3 regions of the Amycolatopsis sp. NPDC049253 genome follow, and region 2 is predicted to be linked to each of the others. Evidence: riboswitches for the same ligand, from Rfam matches in the RefSeq annotation. Region 2 holds a riboswitch; each other region holds the start of a gene.
The links. Region 2 has a riboswitch for thiamine pyrophosphate ahead of AB0K15_RS16835 (thiamine ABC transporter substrate-binding protein). Riboswitches for the same ligand answer to the same signal wherever they lie in the genome.

Region 1 (5,706 bases), on a different contig from region 2:
CGCAGTTGTTGCTGTTGCCCAACGGGTTCGAGTGGCTCACCTTCCACTCGTGCGTGATGAAGTCCGGCCACACGTCGAGCTCGATCAGCGACGAGCCGTTGTCCAGCGCCTGAGCGAGGAACGGGTACGCGGCCGGGTCGTAGGTGTTGTGCACGCCGACCGTCGTCACGTGCGAGAGCTTCGGGCTGTCCGCGTTCGCCACGGCTGCCCCGGACAACGACGTGGCGACGAGCGCGGCGACCGCCACGACCACTGAAGCGAGTTTCATCCTGACCCCTTCACCCACCGATAGTGCGATGGCACTCACACTGTGCCACCGTGATGGACTGTGGATGAAGGACAGCTGACCAAATGGACTAGACCAGAAGTCGGAAAGTGCCCATGACTGAAAACCCGAGCCCGCCGTCGGCGTTGACCATCGCCGGTTCCGACTCCGGCGGCGCAGCCGGACTCCAGGCCGATTTGCGGACATTCCTCACTTGTGGCGTGCACGGGCTCGTCGCCGTGACGGCCGTGACGGTGCAGAACACGTTGGGAGTCCACGATCGCGCGGACATCCCACCGCACGTCGTCGCCGGCCAGATCGAGGCCGTCGCATCGGACATGGGTGTGGGCGCGGCGAAAACGGGCATGCTCGCGTCGGCGCAGATCATCCACGCCGTGGCGACGGCGTGCGACAACGCGGGCATCGGGCGCGACTACGACGTGCCGTTCGTGGTCGACCCGGTGGCGGCGTCGATGACCGGCCACCCGCTCTTCGACGCCGACGGGCTGTCCGCGCTGCGCGAGGAGCTGCTGCCGCGCGCGACCGTGCTGACGCCGAACCTCGACGAGGTGCGCCTGCTGACCGGCCTGACCGTGACCGACCGCGAGGGCATGCACACCGCAGCCGTGGTGCTGCACCGGCTGGGCCCCCGCTACGTGCTCGTGAAAAGTGGCCACCTCGTCTCCGACCCGGAGTGCGTGGACCTCCTCTTCGACGGCTCGACGTTCGTGGAGCTGCCCGGCCCGCGCTTCAACACCCCGCACACGCACGGCGCCGGCGACACCATGGCGTCGGCGCTGACGGCGGGGCTGGCCAAGGGCATGTCGGTCGTCGAGGCCGCCCGCTACGGCAAGTGGTTCGTGTCGCACGCGGTCGAGCACTCGTACCCGATGGGCGCGAAGGTGGGACCGGTGTCGGCGTTCTGGCGGCTCGCGCCGGAGGACCGTTAGCCGGCCGCGGCCGCGATGGCATCGGCGCGGCAGCGATTCGGCGGGCCGGTGGCCAGTGGTCGCGACAAGCTGTGGCAGGTGTTCGGCGGAGCGGTCTCGGCCGCGGTCAGCCGAGCGCAAGACCATCGCCCACAGTGAGGCGTCTGGCGGTGCTCGCGCGCTGACGCCCGCGGTCACGTCCGTCCGGAACGGGCACCGCGCGGGGTGACCCGGTCGCCCTAGCTGTCGTCGGAGATCAGGGCCTCCAGGGCCGGCAGCGCGACCGTGAGGGCTTCGCGGTATTCCGGGCTCAGCTTGTCGAGGCGGCGGTTCAGCTCCTGCACGCGGGTGGACCGCACGCCGGACACGAGCCGCTCGCCCTCTTCCGTCGCGCGGGCGAGCCAGGCGCGGCGGTCGACGGGGTCGGATTCGCGCGTGACGTAACCCGCCTCGACGAGGGTGGCGATGATGCGCGACATCGTGGCCGCCGCGACGCCCTCCTTCGCGGCGAGGTCACCGAGGCGCAGCTGACCGAAGTGGACGAGCGTCGCGAGGGCCGAGATCGCGCCGTGGCCGGGCCCGGGGACCCCCGCCTGCCGCAACGAGCGCGACAGCCGCCCCACGGCCAGGTACAACCTGCCCGAGACGTCCTGGACCGAGGATAGAGTCACGGCTGGCTCCTCCCGCTGTTGCCCGCCGCCTTTGCGCCGGAAAGGTGTCGTCCACCATAAGGCCTGACGGTGCACGTTCGGCGTTAAGCGCGGACGAAATCACCGACCGGGGCGCCCAACGCGGCCCACTTGCACCAGGCGGCTTACCCGCGTTTACCCCGGCAGGGCGAAACCGGCCGTCACCGGGGCGGGCTCGACGCGTGCGCCCAGAAGCGCTGCGGGACTCGGCCGGCGTCGCGCGCCAGGCGGCCCGCCTCGACGCCCGCGCGCATCGCCGCGGCCATCCGTTCCGGGTCCTTCGCGCGCGTGACGGCCGTGGACAGCAGCACCGCGTCGCAGCCGAGTTCCATGGCGAGGCACGCGTCGGACGCGGTGCCGATACCCGCGTCGAGGATGACGGGGACCATGGCACGCGCGACGATCAGCTCGATGTTGTGCGGGTTGCGGATGCCGAGGCCCGTGCCGATGGGGGCACCCAAAGGCATCACGGCCGCGCAACCGGCTTCCTCGAGCCGCAGGGCGAGCACCGGGTCGTCGTTGGTGTACGCGAGCACGGTGAAACCGTCGGCCGCCAGTTGTTCTGCGGCGTCGAGGGTTTCGAACGGGTCGGGCAGCAGGGTGCGGTCGTCGGCGTGGACCTCGAGCTTGATGAGGTCCGTGTCGAGTGCCTCGCGGGCCAGCTGAGCGGTCAGCACTGCCTCCGCGGCGGTGCGGCAGCCGGCGGTGTTGGGCAGCAGCTTGATCCCGAGGCGCCGCACGAGGCCGAGCACGCCGGTGCCGCCGTCGGCGTCGGCTTTGCGCATGGCGACCGTCGTGAGTTCGGTACCCGACGCGACCAGCGCGCGTTCCAGCACCGACAGGTTCGCGGCACCACCGGTCCCGATGATCAGCCTCGACGTCAGCTTGTGTTCTCCGATGACCAGAGCGTCGTCCACCGTCAGCCTCCCTGCACCGCGGTCAGCACGTCGATGTTCGCGCCCTTCGGCACCACCGACGCCTCCCACTCCCCCCGGCGCACGACCTCGCCGTTCACCGCGACGGCCACGCCCTGGCGCGTCACGTCGAGCGCGTCGAGCACCTCCGAAACGGTGGCGCCGTCGGGGAACTCGCGCCAGCTCCCGTTGACCTTGATCTCCATCAGACTCGCTCCTTCTGCAGCAAACGGGCGGGCGCGGCCGCCCCGACTTCGTCCGGTGGGGTCTCGCCGGCCAGCCACGCGACCACGGCGTCGGCAGTCACGGGGGCCATCAGCAGGCCGTTGCGGTGGTGCCCCGTCGCCGCGTACACGCCTTCGCCGAGCTCACCGATGTACGGCAGCGCGTCGCGGCTTCCCGCGCGCAGCCCGGCCGCGGTCTCGACGAGCTCGTACTCCGTGATGCCCGGCAGGATCCGTTCGGCGCCTTCGAGCAGCTCCCGCACGCCACGCGCGGTCACGGTCTCGTCGAAGCCCGCTTCGTACTGCGTCGCGCCGAGCACCAGCTCGCCGTCCGCGCGCGGCACGAGGTAGATCGGCCGGCCCTCCACCACCGCGCGCACCGTGTACGGCGGGGGCGGCAGGCAGCCCCGGCGCGGCCGCAGCCGAAGGATCTCGCCCTTGAGCGGTCGCACGGCGTCGGCCAGCAGCGGGTGCAACGTGCCCGTCCACGCGCCGGCCGCCAGCACGACGGGACCGGTCACGTCGTCGAGCGAAGTCACCCGCGAAGCGGAGAACTCGACCCCCCGTTTCGCACACGCCGCCAGCAGCGCCGTGAGCAGCTTCCGGTTGTCGACAGCCAGGTCACCGGGCACGTGCAGCCCGCCGCGCACCGCACCCAGGCCCGGCGCGAGCCGGCGCGCCGCCCGTCCGGTGAGCCGCTCGACGTCGCGGCCCAGCGAGGTCAGGTACTCCGCGAGGATGTCGAGGTGCCCGGCGTCGGCGCTGTCGAACGCGACCACGATCGTGCCGTGCGAAGCCAGCCCCGGGTCCGTGCCCTCGGCCGCGAGGTCACGCGCGAACGCCGGCCAGCGCCGCAGCGACTCCTCGCCGAGGCTGAGCACGTGCTCCTCACCCGGCCACGCCTCCGTGACCGGCGCCAGCATGCCGCCGGCCAGCCAGGACGCGCCGCGCGCGGGTGCCGGATCGACCACCGTGACGCGACGGCCGCGGGCCGCCGCGCGCCAAGCGGCGGACAGGCCGATGACACCACCGCCGACGATGGTCAGGTTCTCGCTCATGGAAATCACGCTCCCTGCGCCGGCATGACCCGGATCAGGTTCCACGGTCGGAGCGGCAGCTCCCTCTCAGCCCGTGCCTCGGGCTCCCGTGCGGACCACCCCACCGTAGCGCGCGGGTAACGTCCCCGCTATGCCCGCCCTGACCGGATCACAGATCCGCACCCGCCTGGCCGATTCGCGGCTGTACCTGTGCACCGACGCCCGCTCGTCGCGTGGCGACCTCGCCGAGTTCATCGACGCGGCGCTGGCCGGCGGCGTCGACATCGTGCAGCTGCGCGACAAGACGAACGGCGCCCCGCTCGAGGCCGCACAGGAGATCGCGGCGCTCGAGGTGCTCGCCGAAGCGTGCGCGCGCCACGGTGCGCTGCTGTCGGTGAACGACCGCGCCGACGTCGCCCTCGCCGTGGGCGCCGACGTGCTGCACCTGGGCCAACACGACATCCCTGTGCCGCTCGCCCGCCGCATTCTGGGCGACGACGTGGTGATCGGCCGCTCCACGCACTCGGTCGAACAGGCCACTGCGGCCGCCGCCGAAGACGGCGTGGACTACTTCTGCACCGGCCCGTGCTGGCCGACGCCGACCAAGCCCGGCCGGTACGCGCCGGGCCTCGATCTGGTCCGGGCCACTGCGGAAACCGGTACCGACCGGCCGTGGTTCGCGATCGGCGGCATCGACACCGAACGGCTGCCGGAGGTGCTCGCCGCCGGCGCGACGCGGATCGTCGTGGTCCGCGCCATCACCGAAGCCGAAGACCCGAAGGCGGCCGCGCAGGCGCTCAAGTCCCGGCTCGGTTAGGGGGTCGGGGTCGCCGAACCCGCCTTCGTCTGCGGCGCGCTCGGCGTGGTCGACGCCGCCCCGCCCGTGCTCGACGGCGGCGGCGCACTGTCCGAGCTACTCGAAGACGTCGGGCTTTCGCTGGTCGACGTGCTCGAAGACGAGGACGACGGCGGCGGGGTGTTCGACTCGGTCTCGCTGGGCGGCGGGGTGTTCTGCAAGGTCGAGGGCGGGTTGTCGTCCTGCTTCTGCTGCTGCTGGCTCGTGCCCGAGTTGCCGTGGTTGAAGACGCCGGATCCCACCTCGCCGTGCAAGGCCAGCTCCGCCCCCACCGCCACGGCGATCGCGATGGCCGTGGCGACCACGCTCGTCCCGATGATGATCGGCCAGCGCAGCTTCCGCAGTTTGTCGGCGAACGATTCCTCCGGCTCCGGCCGCTGCGGCCCGGCGAGCTTCGAGATCCGCACCGTCGGCATCTCCGACGGGTCGAGCGGCAGGAGCACGGTCGGCATCTGCGCCGGGTCGTCCACCGGCGACAGCCCGGGCTTGCTCCCCCTGCGCTGCCCGGCCGTCACGAGCGCCGCGCGCGCCTTCAGCGCGGCCTCGCGCGTGCGCTGCAGCGAACGCAGGTACAGCTCGGCGCCCACCGTGGTGATCACGCTCGCCACCCCGGCGCCCACGACGGTCCCCGCCACGCCGAGCGTCGAACCCAGCAATGCGGCCGTGACGGCGGCCAGTGCCGTCGCCACCACCTGCGCCGGGCGGAAACTCTTCTTCTCGCCCTGCTCCGACGTCTTTTCCTGCTGCTGACTCATGATCCCGATCTACTAGTACCCGCGCGATTTCCCCTCC
Region 2 (5,706 bases):
AGCACCACGCTGGCCAGCACGCCGACGGTCATCGCGAGCAGGGTCGCGTCGGTGGCCGCGGCGAGGGAGTTCTTGGCCGCCACCCAGCCGGAGACCTGCAGCGCGTCGTCGGTGCCGGTGCTCGCGAGCGCGCGGAACCCGGCGAGGCTCCAACCGTCCGGTGTGGACACCGACTCCAGCAGCAGCGCGACGATCGGCGTCATCAGCAGCGCGATCACGACCGCGGCGGCGCCGACCGTCCACCATTCGCCTTTTCTCGGCCGCCTGGGCGTGGACTGCTTGAGTTTCACGGCGTTCTCGCGCCGCCGCCGGGCAATCGCGCCCAGCCCGAGCGCGGCGAGGACGGCGGCGAACTGGATGAGTGACAGCGCGGCGGCGCCGGAGAGGTCCAGCAGGTCGACCGTGCGCAGGTAGATCTCGGTCTCGAGCGTGCGGTAGCGGCCGCCGCCGAGGATGAGCACCACGCCGAAGCTGGTGGCGCAGAAGAGGAAGACGACCGCCGCGGCCGACGCGACGGCCGGGCCGAGCGCCGGGAGCGTCACCGTGCGGAAGGCTCGCCACGGAGAGGCGCCCAACGCGCGGGCGGCCTCCGTCGCCCGCGGGTCGAGGTGACTCCACAGCCCGGCGACGGTGCGGGCGACCACGGCGACGTTGAAAAACGCGTTGGCCAGCACCAGCGGCAGCACGCCGCCGTCGGGCCACAGCGCGCGGAACGCGAGCCCGACGACAACCGTCGGCAGCACGAACGGCACCAGCACCAGCGTGCGCGCCAGCCCGACGCCCGGCAGCTTCACGCGCGCGAGCACGTACGCCACCGGCAGCCCCGCGACCACGGCGACGACCGTGGACGCGGCGGCGCTGACCAGCGTGAACGCGGCGAGCTGCCACGTCTGCGCGTCGGCCAGGACCGTGTCCACGCCGCCGGCCGAGAAGCCGCGGCCGAGGATCGCGACGACCGGCCAGGCGAAGAACACGACCAGGAACGCGACGGGCAGCAGGCCGAGCAGCGCCAGGCCCGCTGTGCGCGCGGTCTGCGCCGGCGTTACGCGCCCATGAGCGAGCGCCATTCACCGATCCACTTCTCACGGCCGGCCTGGATCTGGTCGGCGGGCAGAGTCGCGGGGTCCTGCGGCAGCGGCGCGGCCGCGGCCCAGCCGGCGGGCAGGTCGACGCCTTCGCGGGCCGGGTAGACGTACATGTTGGCCGCGACCGTCGTCTGGAACTGCTGCGACAGCAGGAAGTCGACCACCTTCTGGGCCTGCGGGACCTGCTTGGTGCCGGCGAGGACGCCGGCGTACTCGATCTGGCGGAAGCACGTGTCGAGCAGGGCCTTGGTGCGAGGCTTGCCGTCGTCGCCGATCTCGGCGGCCGGGGAGGACGCGTAGGAGATCACGATGGGGCGCGGGCCCTTGCCCGAGGAGCCGGAGAAGTCCTTGGTGTAGGCCTCTTCCCAACCGCTGTCGACCTTGACGCCGTTGGCCTTGAGCTTGGCCCAGTAGTCGTGCCAGCCCTGCTCGCCGTACTTCGCCACGGTGCCCAGCAGGAACGCCAGCCCGGGCGAGGCCGTGGCGGGGCTCTCGGCGACGGTGAGGTCCTTGTACTTCGGGTCGGCGAGGTCGTCGTACGTCTTGGGCTCGGGCAGGTGCTTGCTCGCGAAGTAGGCGGGGTCGATGTTGACGCAGACGTCGCCGACGTCGACCGCGCTCAGGCGGTGCTGCGAGTCCACCGAGTACCGCTGCGGCCCGCGGTCGGCCTCGGGGCTCGTGTACGCCTGGAAGACGCCTTCACCCAGGGCGCGCGACGCGAACGTGTTGTCGACGCCGAACGCGACGTCGCCGATCGGGTTGGCTTTGGTGAGCACCAGCTTGTTGGTGAGCTCCCCCGCGTCGCCCGACTTGAGGATCTTGAGCTTGATCCCGGACTGCCTCTGGAACGCGTCGAGCACGTCCTGCGGCGCGACGAACGAGTCGTGCGTGACGAGCGTGACCGTCGGGGTCTGCTGGGCGTCGCCACCCGAGCCGCCGGACAGCGAGCACGCGCTCGCCAGCACCGTGACCGTGGCCAGTCCCAGCACCGTGCGTGCGGTCCGCGGAATCATCTGCCCTCCTTGCGCCGGATGCGGGGAGAGCAGCCCTCCCTGCGCCGGCATGATCCGGAATCAGGTGCGAACGGTCGCGGGCTTTACCGCCCGCCTCTCAGCCCGGCTGCACCGGACTCCCGTGGCAACCGTGCAGCGTAGCCCAAACGGGTTCACCATTGGACACATGGCGCAACTACTGAACGATTCCGAGATCTCGTCCGCCCTGGCCACCGTGCCCGACTGGCAGCGCGACGGCGCCACGATCACCCGTTCGGTGACCCTGTCTTCCTTCCCGAACGCCGTGGCCTACGTCGTCCGCGTCGCCGAACTCGCCGAGGCCGCCGACCACCACCCGGACATCGACATCCGCTGGCGCACGGTGACCTTCCACCTCTCCACCCATTCGGAAGGCGGCCTCACCTCGAAGGACTTCGCCCTCGCCGCTCAGATCGACGCCGCGCTCACCGTGTGACGCGCCCTACTGTCGCGACACCTTCCGCGCGCTGACACGTCCCCCCTTCGTACGTTCCACGAGGAGGGACCCCTTTCCATGACCCAGGCAATCGTCGTCGGCACTGTCTCGTTCACCCTGATAGTCGCCGTCGCCGGCGCGGTCCTGTGGCGCACTTTCCGCGCCCACCGTGATCTCGACCACAGGCCGTAACACCACCCTTGATCAGCGCGCTATCCCAGCGGAATCCGCCCGCCCCGCCCCCGCTAGGACACGCGATGAACCACTCGCCCACCACCCTCTCGGCCACCCAGCGCGCCTGGATCACCCTGTTCACCACGGCGTTCACACTGGCGGCGCTGGTGGTGCTCGGCCTGCTCGGCTGAGCGTTCTTTTCACCCTTCGCAACACCGGACGGTTCGATGCCGACGACTCGGCATGAACCGTTGTTCCGTCGCGTCCGCGGCAGCCGTGCTGTGCCTGGCTGCCGCGTCCTGCGCGCAACCTGACCCGCCCCCGCCACCCGTACCGACCTCGGCGGCCCCTGCCGCTCCGGTTTCGCCGACCTCGCCACCGCCTTCACCGACGTCGACCCCTCTGTCGACGACGACTCCGGCGACCACGACCACGTCGGCCTCCACGCCGCGGACCACCCGGACGTCACCCAAACCCCGGATCCGCGACACCCGCCCCGGCTGCGGCCAACGAGCCGTCAACGCACGCAAGTTCAACCCGAGTTGCAAGGAATACCAGGGCTACCTCGACCCCGGCGGCCCCGGCCGCGGCAAAACCTCCGGCGAAACCCAGCGCGAGTGGCTGTGCGAACAGGGCATGCTGCCGAAGCACGAATGCTGAAGCTGTGTTCGTGGTGCAACCCCGGGTTGGCGGTAGACGATCACCACGAGAGCCTGCGATCGTGGTGATCATGACTCCGGAGGATGATCCACCGGCGTTGTTCGCCCTGCCCCGGCGGCGCGAACCGCTCGCGGCGTTCCAGCGTCGCCTCAGGCACCACCGGCCGGCAGCGCCGCCGAGCACGACCCGTGTCCACGGCCGCACGCCCACCGGCACGGTCCACCTCGTCACCGACGAATGGCTGCCCGCCTGCGGCACGGGCCTCAACGGGTGGGACTACCGCGGCCTGAACCCGACGGACGAAGCCGTGACCTGCCACCGCTGCGACGCCATCATCGCGCGGACCCGCCCGCCCGAGGGTCAGCTGACGTTGTTCTGAAGCTCTTCCATGCGCTGGAACGCGAGTTCGGCAATCCGCAGGAGCCGTGCGTAGTACGGCCGCCCTGCTACGGGAAACTCGGCGAGCGAGTCCTGCAGTCTCGCCTCGCAATCCGCGAGCCAGTTCCAGCGGTCATCCGCGAGCAATTCTCCGCGAGACACCCGCTCCGACAGCGCGAAGATGTTGGCGTCGATCATCACGGCGCACACCGAGCCGTAGTCCCGGCCCCGCACGACGTCGGGAGCGGGGAACGGCGCCGCGCGGTGCTCGGCAAGGGCCGTCTCCAGTTCGGGGATCACTAAGACAGCCCAGAGCGCGCCAGCCGCCCCGCTTCGGGGAACTCCGAGAACGAGTCGTGCAATCTGGCCTCGCCGTCCGCGAGAAAATTCCACTGCCGAACCAGCAGCGTGTGCCCGGCGGCCACCGCCTTCGGTTCGTCGGTCACCCGCCCGGGCTTTGACCGCAAGCAAGGCTCAGACGTTGAACCGGAACTCCACCACATCCCCGTCCGCCATCAGGTAGTCCTTGCCCTCCATGCGCACCTTCCCCGCGGCGCGCGCGGCGGCCATCGAGCCGGCCTCCATCAGGTCGGTGTACGACACGATCTCCGCCTTGATGAAGCCGCGCTCGAAGTCCGTGTGGATGACGCCCGCGGCTTGGGGGGCGGTGGCGCCCTGGGGGATCGTCCAGGCGCGCGATTCCTTCGGGCCCGCGGTGAGGTAGGTCTGCAGGCCGAGGGTGTGGAAGCCGGCGCGGGCGAGGGCGTTGAGGCCCGGCTCGGCCTGGCCGACGGACTCCAGCAGCTCGCGCACGGACTCCTCGTCGTCAAGTTCCAGCAGCTCGGATTCGACCTTCGCGTCGAGGAAGACGGCGTCGGCGGGGGCGACGAGCTTCTCCAGCTCCTCGCGCCGGTCGGAATCCGTGAGCACGCCCTCGTCGGCGTTGAAGACGTACAGGAACGGCTTCGTCGTCAGCAGACTCAGCTCGCGCAGCGACTCGAAGTCCACTTCCTTCTGCGCCTGGAACAGCGTGCGGCCCGCGTCGAGGATTTCCTTGGCGCGCTGGGCGTTCTCCAGCGCCGGGCGCGCTTCCTTCTTGGTGCGCGCCTCCTTCTCAAGGCGCGGCAGGGCCTTGTCGAGCGTCTGCAGGTCGGCGAGGATCAGCTCGGTGTTGATGGTCTCGATGTCGCTCGACGGGTCGATCCGGCCGTCGACGTGGACCACATCCGGGTCGTCGAACACGCGGATGACCTGGCAGATCGCGTTGGCCTCGCGGATGTTCGCGAGGAACTTGTTGCCCAGCCCGGCACCCTCGGACGCGCCCTTCACGATGCCCGCAATGTCCACAAAGGACACGACAGCCGGCACGATCTTCTCCGAGCTGTACATCTCCGCCAGCTTGTCGAGCCGCGGGTCCGGCAGCGGGACGACGCCGACGTTGGGCTCGATCGTCGCGAACGGGTAGTTCGCGGCGAGCACGTCGTTGCGCGTCAGCGCGTTGAACAGGGTGGACTTGCCGACGTTGGGCAGGCCGACGATACCGAGGGTCAGACTCACGACCGTTGAGTCTACGTGCCCGGCAAACGCCCCGGCCGACCCGGTAACGCCGTGTCGGATTCCCGCCAGTCAAGCCCGCGACCTGCTGGCACCATCGACCTCATGGCCACCCAGACCGCGCCCCTCTGGCGCGACACCGAGCGCTGCTACCGGGCCGTCACCGCCCGCGACCAGCGGTTCGACGGCCAGTTCATCATGGCCGTGCGCACCACCGGCATCTACTGCCGCCCGTCCTGCCCGGCGATCACGCCGAAGGCTCAGAACGTGCGGTTCTTCCCCACGTCGGCCGCCGCCCAGGCGAGCGGCTTCCGCGCGTGCCGGCGCTGCCTGCCCGACGCCGTGCCGGGTTCGCCCGACTGGAACGTCCGCGCCGACCTGGCCGCCC
Region 3 (5,706 bases), on a different contig from region 2:
CGCTGAGCACGTGGTCGCAGTCGAACTTCGACCGGATCCGCCAGGCGCGGAGCAGCTACGACACGCGCTCGTTCGAACCCGTGAACTAGCCGCGCCCCCATGCGGCGTTGGGCGCACCGAACGCCCCATGGGGTGTGGCGACTCAGGTGAAGCGCGGCGGCGGCTTCAGCACGCTTTTCCGGTAGTCGGTCACGGCCCGGCTCTCGGCGATGCCCGGTTTGGGGTCCAGGCCCCATTTCCGAATCACCTTGAGGGCCGCGGCCGGCTTGTTGGCCGAGACCAGCTGGTCGACCTCGAACTGCAGGTCCAAAGGCATCTGCGCCCACAGTGCGCGGGCGGCGGCGTCGTCGGTCACGGGTCCAGTGTGGCCGGTCAGTCGGCCAGCCGCCAGAACGGGGACACCGGCCCCACTCCGGCGCCCAGCGGATAGGCCTCGGCGACGCAGCGTTCGATGAACTTCTTCGCCTCAGTCACCGCCGTCGGCACGTCGGCGCCCTTGGCGAGCGACGACGTGATGGCCGAGGCCATCGTGTCGCCGCCGCCGTGGGTGTTCTCCGTGTCGATGCGCACGCCGCTGAGCTCCAGCACGTCCGTGCCGTCGGTCAGCAGGTCCACGCAGTCCTCGGCCTCGTAGAGGTGCCCGCCCTTCACGAGCACCCATCGAGACCCGAACTCCAGCAGCGCCTCGGCCGCCGCGCGCTGGGTTTGCGCGCCGGTGACCGTGATGCCGGTGAGCAGCCGCACCTCGTCGAGGTTCGGCGTGATCAGCGTGGCGCGCGGGAAGAGCTCCGTGCGGATGGCTTCCAGCGCCTCCTCGCGCAGCAGCGCGTGGCCGGTCATCGACGCCGCCACCGGGTCGACGACGAACGGGGTGTCCGTGTCGCGTCCGATGTGGACCTCGTCGAGCGTCCTCGCCACGGCTTGGATGATGTCGGCCGTGGCGAGCATGCCGGTCTTGGCCGCATTCACGCCCATGTCGCCGGCCACGGCCTTGATCTGCGCCGTGACGACGTCGGCCGGGATCTCGGTGAAGCCCTGCACACCGAGCGAGTTCTGCACCGTGACGGCCGTGAGCGCGACGAGCCCGTGGACACCGTGGGCGAAGAACGTGCGCAGGTCGGCCTGCACGCCCGCACCACCGCCGGAGTCGGATCCGGCGATGGTGAGGGCCGTGCGAGGGGTTTCAGTCATGACTACTGCCTCACTGTGCCGATCATTACCAATCCGACCACAGCCACGGCCGAATGGCTTCGCTGCAACGGTTACGTGCCGCTTGGGGGTCGGCCTGCTTTTGGCCGGATTGGTAATAGCGGGTGGAGCTACTGCCCGACGACCGGGAGGTAGACCTTGTTGCCCTGCTCGCCGAACTCGGCTGACTTCTCCGCCATGCCGGCCTCGATGGCCTCCACAGTGGACAGACCGTGCTCCTCGGCGTACTTGCGCACGTCGTGGGTGATCCGCATCGAGCAGAACTTCGGACCGCACATCGAGCAGAAGTGGGCGGTCTTCGCCGGCTCCGCGGGCAGCGTCTCGTCGTGGTACGACCGTGCGGTGTCGGGGTCGAGCGCCAGGTTGAACTGGTCGTTCCAGCGGAACTCGAAACGGGCCTTGGACAGCTCGTCGTCCCACTCGTGCGCGTGGGGGTGGCCCTTGGCGAGGTCGGCGGAGTGCGCGGCGATCTTGTAGGTGATCACGCCGGTCTTCACGTCGTCGCGGTTGGGCAGTCCGAGGTGCTCCTTCGGCGTGACGTAACACAGCATCGCCGTGCCGTACCAGCCGATCTGTGCGGCGCCGATGGCCGAGGTGATGTGGTCGTAGGCCGGCGCGATGTCCGTCGCGAGTGGACCGAGGGTGTAGAACGGCGCCTCGCCGGTGAGCTGTTCCTCCAGCTCCACGTTCTCCTTGATCTTGTGCATCGGCACGTGGCCGGGGCCCTCGATCATCACCTGCACGTCGTGTTCGCGCGCGATGTGCGTGAGCTCACCGAGGGTCTCGAGCTCGGCGAACTGCGCGCGGTCGTTGGCGTCGGCGATCGAACCGGGGCGCAGGCCGTCGCCGAGGGAGAATGTGACGTCGTACTTGCGCAGGATCTCGCAGAGTTCCTCGAAGTTCGTGTACAGGAAGGATTCCTTGTGGTGCGCGAGGCACCACGCGGCCATGATCGAGCCGCCGCGGCTCACGATCCCGGTCACGCGCCGGGCGGTGAGCGGGATGTAGCGCAGCAGCACACCCGCGTGGACGGTGACGTAGTCGACACCCTGTTCGCACTGCTCGATGATCGTGTCGCGGTAGACCTCCCACGACAGTTTTTCCGGCTCCCCGTTGACCTTCTCCAGCGCCTGGTAGATCGGCACGGTGCCCACGGGCACGGGGGAGTTGCGGACGATCCACTCGCGCGTCTCGTGGATGCGCTTGCCGGTGGACAGGTCCATGATCGTGTCGGCGCCCCAGCGGGTGGCCCACACCATCTTGTCGACCTCTTCCTCCACTGAGGACCAGACGGCCGAGTTGCCCATGTTTGCGTTGATCTTCACCAGGAACTTCTTGCCGATGATCATCGGCTCGCTTTCCGGGTGCTTGCGGTTGGCGGGGATCACCGCCCGCCCGCGCGCGACCTCGTCGCGCACGAACTCGGGTGAGCACCGCTCGCGCGCGGCGATGAACTCCATCTCGCGCGTGATCACGCCCGCTTTGGCCCAGCCGAGCTGGGTGTTGTGCGCGCGGCCGTCGGCCCAGCCCGCACGCAGCGGGTGAAGTCCATTGTGGACGTCGATCTTCGCGTCCGGGTCGGTGTACGGCCCGGACGTGTCGTACACGTCGAAGTGCTCACCGTTCGACAGGTCGATGCGCCGCGCCGGAACCCGCAGGCCCGACTCGGTGCGGTGGTAGACCTTGTGCGAACCGGTGATCGGCCCCGTGGTCACGGAAGGCGTGATGGCAGGCTCGTTCTCCAGCGTCGTCAACGACGTTCACTCCCTACGCCGGCATTACCCGGTCAGGTTCATGCGGTCGGCGGCACCGGGTGTCCACAGACAGACACCAGCCGCCCTCTCAGCCCGCCAAGGCGCGAGCTCCCGCGTTGGTTATGAGGTTGTCCCTCGACCATGCCACGGCGGATCACGCGAGCACAAGGCGGCCGCTCGTCCGGTGTGTTCTTCACCGGATCGGAGCAGGCGGCCGACAGGGGTTCACGTGACAGTCACCGGCCGGCTCCGGCGACCGGTGCCGATGGCGGTGCAGCGGACGTACTCGAGAATTCCCGGGGTTTCCGCCCGCCGTTGTTTCCGCGGAATCAGGCCGGCTACTCACGCGGCCCGCGAAATTGCCCGAACGGCGTTTTTTCGGCGCCTTTCCCCGGCCGATAAAGTGCCGAAACGAGGCTCCCGGCCCCAACCCGGACCGGGAGACTCGTCGACAAAGAAACTCAGGCCTCGGCGGGCTCGTCCTTCGGCGGCAGCCAGCTCAACCCCGGCACACCCCATTTGTTCTTCTTCAGCATCTTCTTCGCCGCCCGCGCGTGGCGGCCCACGAGGCGGTCGAGGTACAGGTGCCCGTCCAGGTGATCCGTCTCGTGCTGCAGGCAGCGGGCGAAGTAGCCGGTGCCCTCGACGGTGATCGGCTCACCCGTCACGTCGAAACCGGTCACGCGGGCCCACGAGGCGCGGCCGGTGGGGTAGGACTCGCCGGGGACCGAGAGGCAGCCCTCCCAGTCGTCGTCCGGGTCCGGCATGGTCTCGGGGATCTCGGACGTCTCCAGCTTCGGGTTCACCACCAGGCCGCGGTGCTCGACGCCCTCGTCGTCGGGGCAGTCGTAGACGAACAGGCGCAGGTCGAGGCCGATCTGGTTGGCCGCGAGGCCCACGCCTTCGGCGGCGTACATCGTCTCGAACATGTCCTCGGTCAGCGTGCGCAGCTGCTCGTCGAACTCCGTGACCTCACGGGTCGGCTGGTGCAGCACGGGATCGCCGGCGATGCGGATGGGGTGGACGGTCACGAGCAGCGAGTTTAGTCGGACCCGTCTGATACACCTGGATCGGACCGTGACGCGCCGCGCCGGATGCCCATGTCGAGCGTGGGTTCCGTGGTTGAATGGCGCCCGCGGAAGGACAGCCGACACCGATTGCGAGGACCGCATGGACGCCGCGGAGTCGATGGCTGAGGACCAGCCGTCGCCGCCGGAGAATGTGGGTGGCCTGACCGGGCGTGAGGTGGAGATCCTCGCGTTCGAACGTCAGTGGTGGCGGCACGCCGGTGCCAAGGAGAACGCCATCCGGGAACGGTTCTCGCTGTCCTCGACCCGTTACTACCAGCTGCTGAACACACTGCTGGAAAAGCCTGAGGCCATGGCGGCCGACCCGATGCTGGTGAAGCGGCTGCGCAAGACGCGCGCCGCCCGGCAGCGCAAGCGCGGCGCCAGGCGGCTGGGGATCGAACTGTCATGAGTTTCTTCTCGGGACTGTCCCGGCCCATGCGGGCCGCGGGCGTCGCGCTCATCGGCGTCGCCGTGATCGCCGCGATCATCGGCGGCGTGACCGCGCTGTCGGGTAATGGATCGGGTGACAACACCGCCGGGCCCACCAGCTCGAGCGGGTCGCCGTCGTCGTCGTCGCAGGCGGGGCCGGGCTCGTCGTCCTCGGCGACGTCGCCTTCGTCTTCGGCCCCGTCTTCGCCTGCTTCGTCGGCGCCTTCGTCGCCGCCGGCCGGCCAGCCGGGGCAGCCGGGCCAGCCTGGTCAGCCGAGCGGACAGCCGGGTCAGCCCGGCCAGCCCGGTGGTCAGCCGGGGCAGCCGGGCGGCGACCAGCAGGCGACCAACAAGTGGGTGACCGTGCGGGTCTACAACAACTCCACGATCCCGCACCTCGCCGAGCAGGCCGCCCAAGACTTCCGCGCGTCGGGCTGGAACGTGCCCGAGGTCGGCAACTACCCGCAGGGCGTGATCCCGCACACCACGGCCTACTTCCGGCCGGGCACCGACGAGGAGGCCGCCGCGAAGCAGCTGGCCGCCGAGTTCGGCTTCCAGGCCCAGCCGCGGTTCGACGGCATCCAGAACTCGAGCCCGGGCGTGATCGTGATCATCACGAAGGATTACCAGAGCGGCCACAAGGGCAGCTGACCAGCGAAAACAACGGGGCTCCGCCGGGCAGGCGGGGCCCCGTCGCCGTCAGCGTTCCTGCTGCGCCTGCGCGTACGCCTCCAGCGTCGCCAGCTGCGCCGCGTCGAGCGACGGCCGCACGACCTCACGCGCTTTCGCCAGGTGGGCGGCCGTGACCACGTGCGCCTCGAGCGACTCGCGCATCGCCGTGAGCGCGGCCTCGCGGATGAGCGCGGCGCAGTCGGCGGCGGAGTAACCGTCCAGGGTGGACGCGATGGCCGCCAGATCCACATCGGACGCCAGCGGCGTGTTCTTCGACGTCGCCTTGAGGATCGCGGTGCGCGACTCGGCGTCGGGCGGCGGCACGTAGATGCGCCGCTCCAGCCGGCCCGGCCGCAGCAGCGCCGGGTCCACGAGCTCGGGCCGGTTCGTGGCGCCGAGCACCACGACCTCGCGCATCGGCTCCACGCCGTCGAGCTCCGTGAGCAGCGCGGCGACCACGCGGTCGGCCACGCCGGAGTCGGACGACTGCCCGCGCCGCGGCGCCAGCGCGTCGATCTCGTCGAGGAAGATCAGCGACGGCGCGGCGTCGGCGGCCCGCCGGAACAGGTCGC

Region 1: another riboswitch for thiamine pyrophosphate. It lies ahead of thiO (glycine oxidase ThiO); the one in region 2 lies ahead of AB0K15_RS16835 (thiamine ABC transporter substrate-binding protein).
Region 3: another riboswitch for thiamine pyrophosphate. It lies ahead of thiC (phosphomethylpyrimidine synthase ThiC); the one in region 2 lies ahead of AB0K15_RS16835 (thiamine ABC transporter substrate-binding protein).

Annotation. Positions count from the first base shown of each region.
Region 1 is NZ_JBFAQX010000005.1:405,715-411,420, forward strand. It holds gene AB0K15_RS15215 (phosphatidylinositol-specific phospholipase C domain-containing protein) at 1-268, opposite strand, end outside; gene thiD (bifunctional hydroxymethylpyrimidine kinase/phosphomethylpyrimidine kinase) at 382-1,215, shown strand; gene AB0K15_RS15225 (MarR family transcriptional regulator) at 1,434-1,865, opposite strand; gene AB0K15_RS15230 (thiazole synthase) at 2,045-2,806, opposite strand; gene thiS (sulfur carrier protein ThiS) at 2,803-3,003, opposite strand; gene thiO (glycine oxidase ThiO) at 3,003-4,079, opposite strand; TPP riboswitch at 4,074-4,179, opposite strand; gene thiE (thiamine phosphate synthase) at 4,210-4,875, shown strand; gene AB0K15_RS15250 (hypothetical protein) at 4,872-5,669, opposite strand.
Region 2 is NZ_JBFAQX010000006.1:229,496-235,201, forward strand. It holds gene AB0K15_RS16830 (iron ABC transporter permease) at 1-998, opposite strand, end outside; gene AB0K15_RS16835 (thiamine ABC transporter substrate-binding protein) at 1,043-2,098, opposite strand; TPP riboswitch at 2,117-2,231, opposite strand; gene AB0K15_RS16840 (4a-hydroxytetrahydrobiopterin dehydratase) at 2,265-2,552, shown strand; gene AB0K15_RS16845 (hypothetical protein) at 3,457-3,765, shown strand; gene AB0K15_RS16850 (hypothetical protein) at 3,747-4,064, opposite strand; gene AB0K15_RS16855 (hypothetical protein) at 4,064-4,210, opposite strand; gene ychF (redox-regulated ATPase YchF) at 4,239-5,321, opposite strand; gene AB0K15_RS16865 (AlkA N-terminal domain-containing protein) at 5,424-5,706, shown strand, end outside.
Region 3 is NZ_JBFAQX010000005.1:397,865-403,570, reverse strand. It holds gene AB0K15_RS15205 (helix-turn-helix domain-containing protein) at 1-89, shown strand, start outside; gene AB0K15_RS15200 (hypothetical protein) at 143-355, opposite strand; gene thiD (bifunctional hydroxymethylpyrimidine kinase/phosphomethylpyrimidine kinase) at 373-1,191, opposite strand; gene thiC (phosphomethylpyrimidine synthase ThiC) at 1,320-2,963, opposite strand; TPP riboswitch at 2,957-3,088, opposite strand; gene AB0K15_RS15185 (peptide deformylase) at 3,425-3,994, opposite strand; gene AB0K15_RS15180 (DUF3263 domain-containing protein) at 4,134-4,442, shown strand; gene AB0K15_RS15175 (LytR C-terminal domain-containing protein) at 4,439-5,113, shown strand; gene AB0K15_RS15170 (AAA family ATPase) at 5,162-5,706, opposite strand, start outside.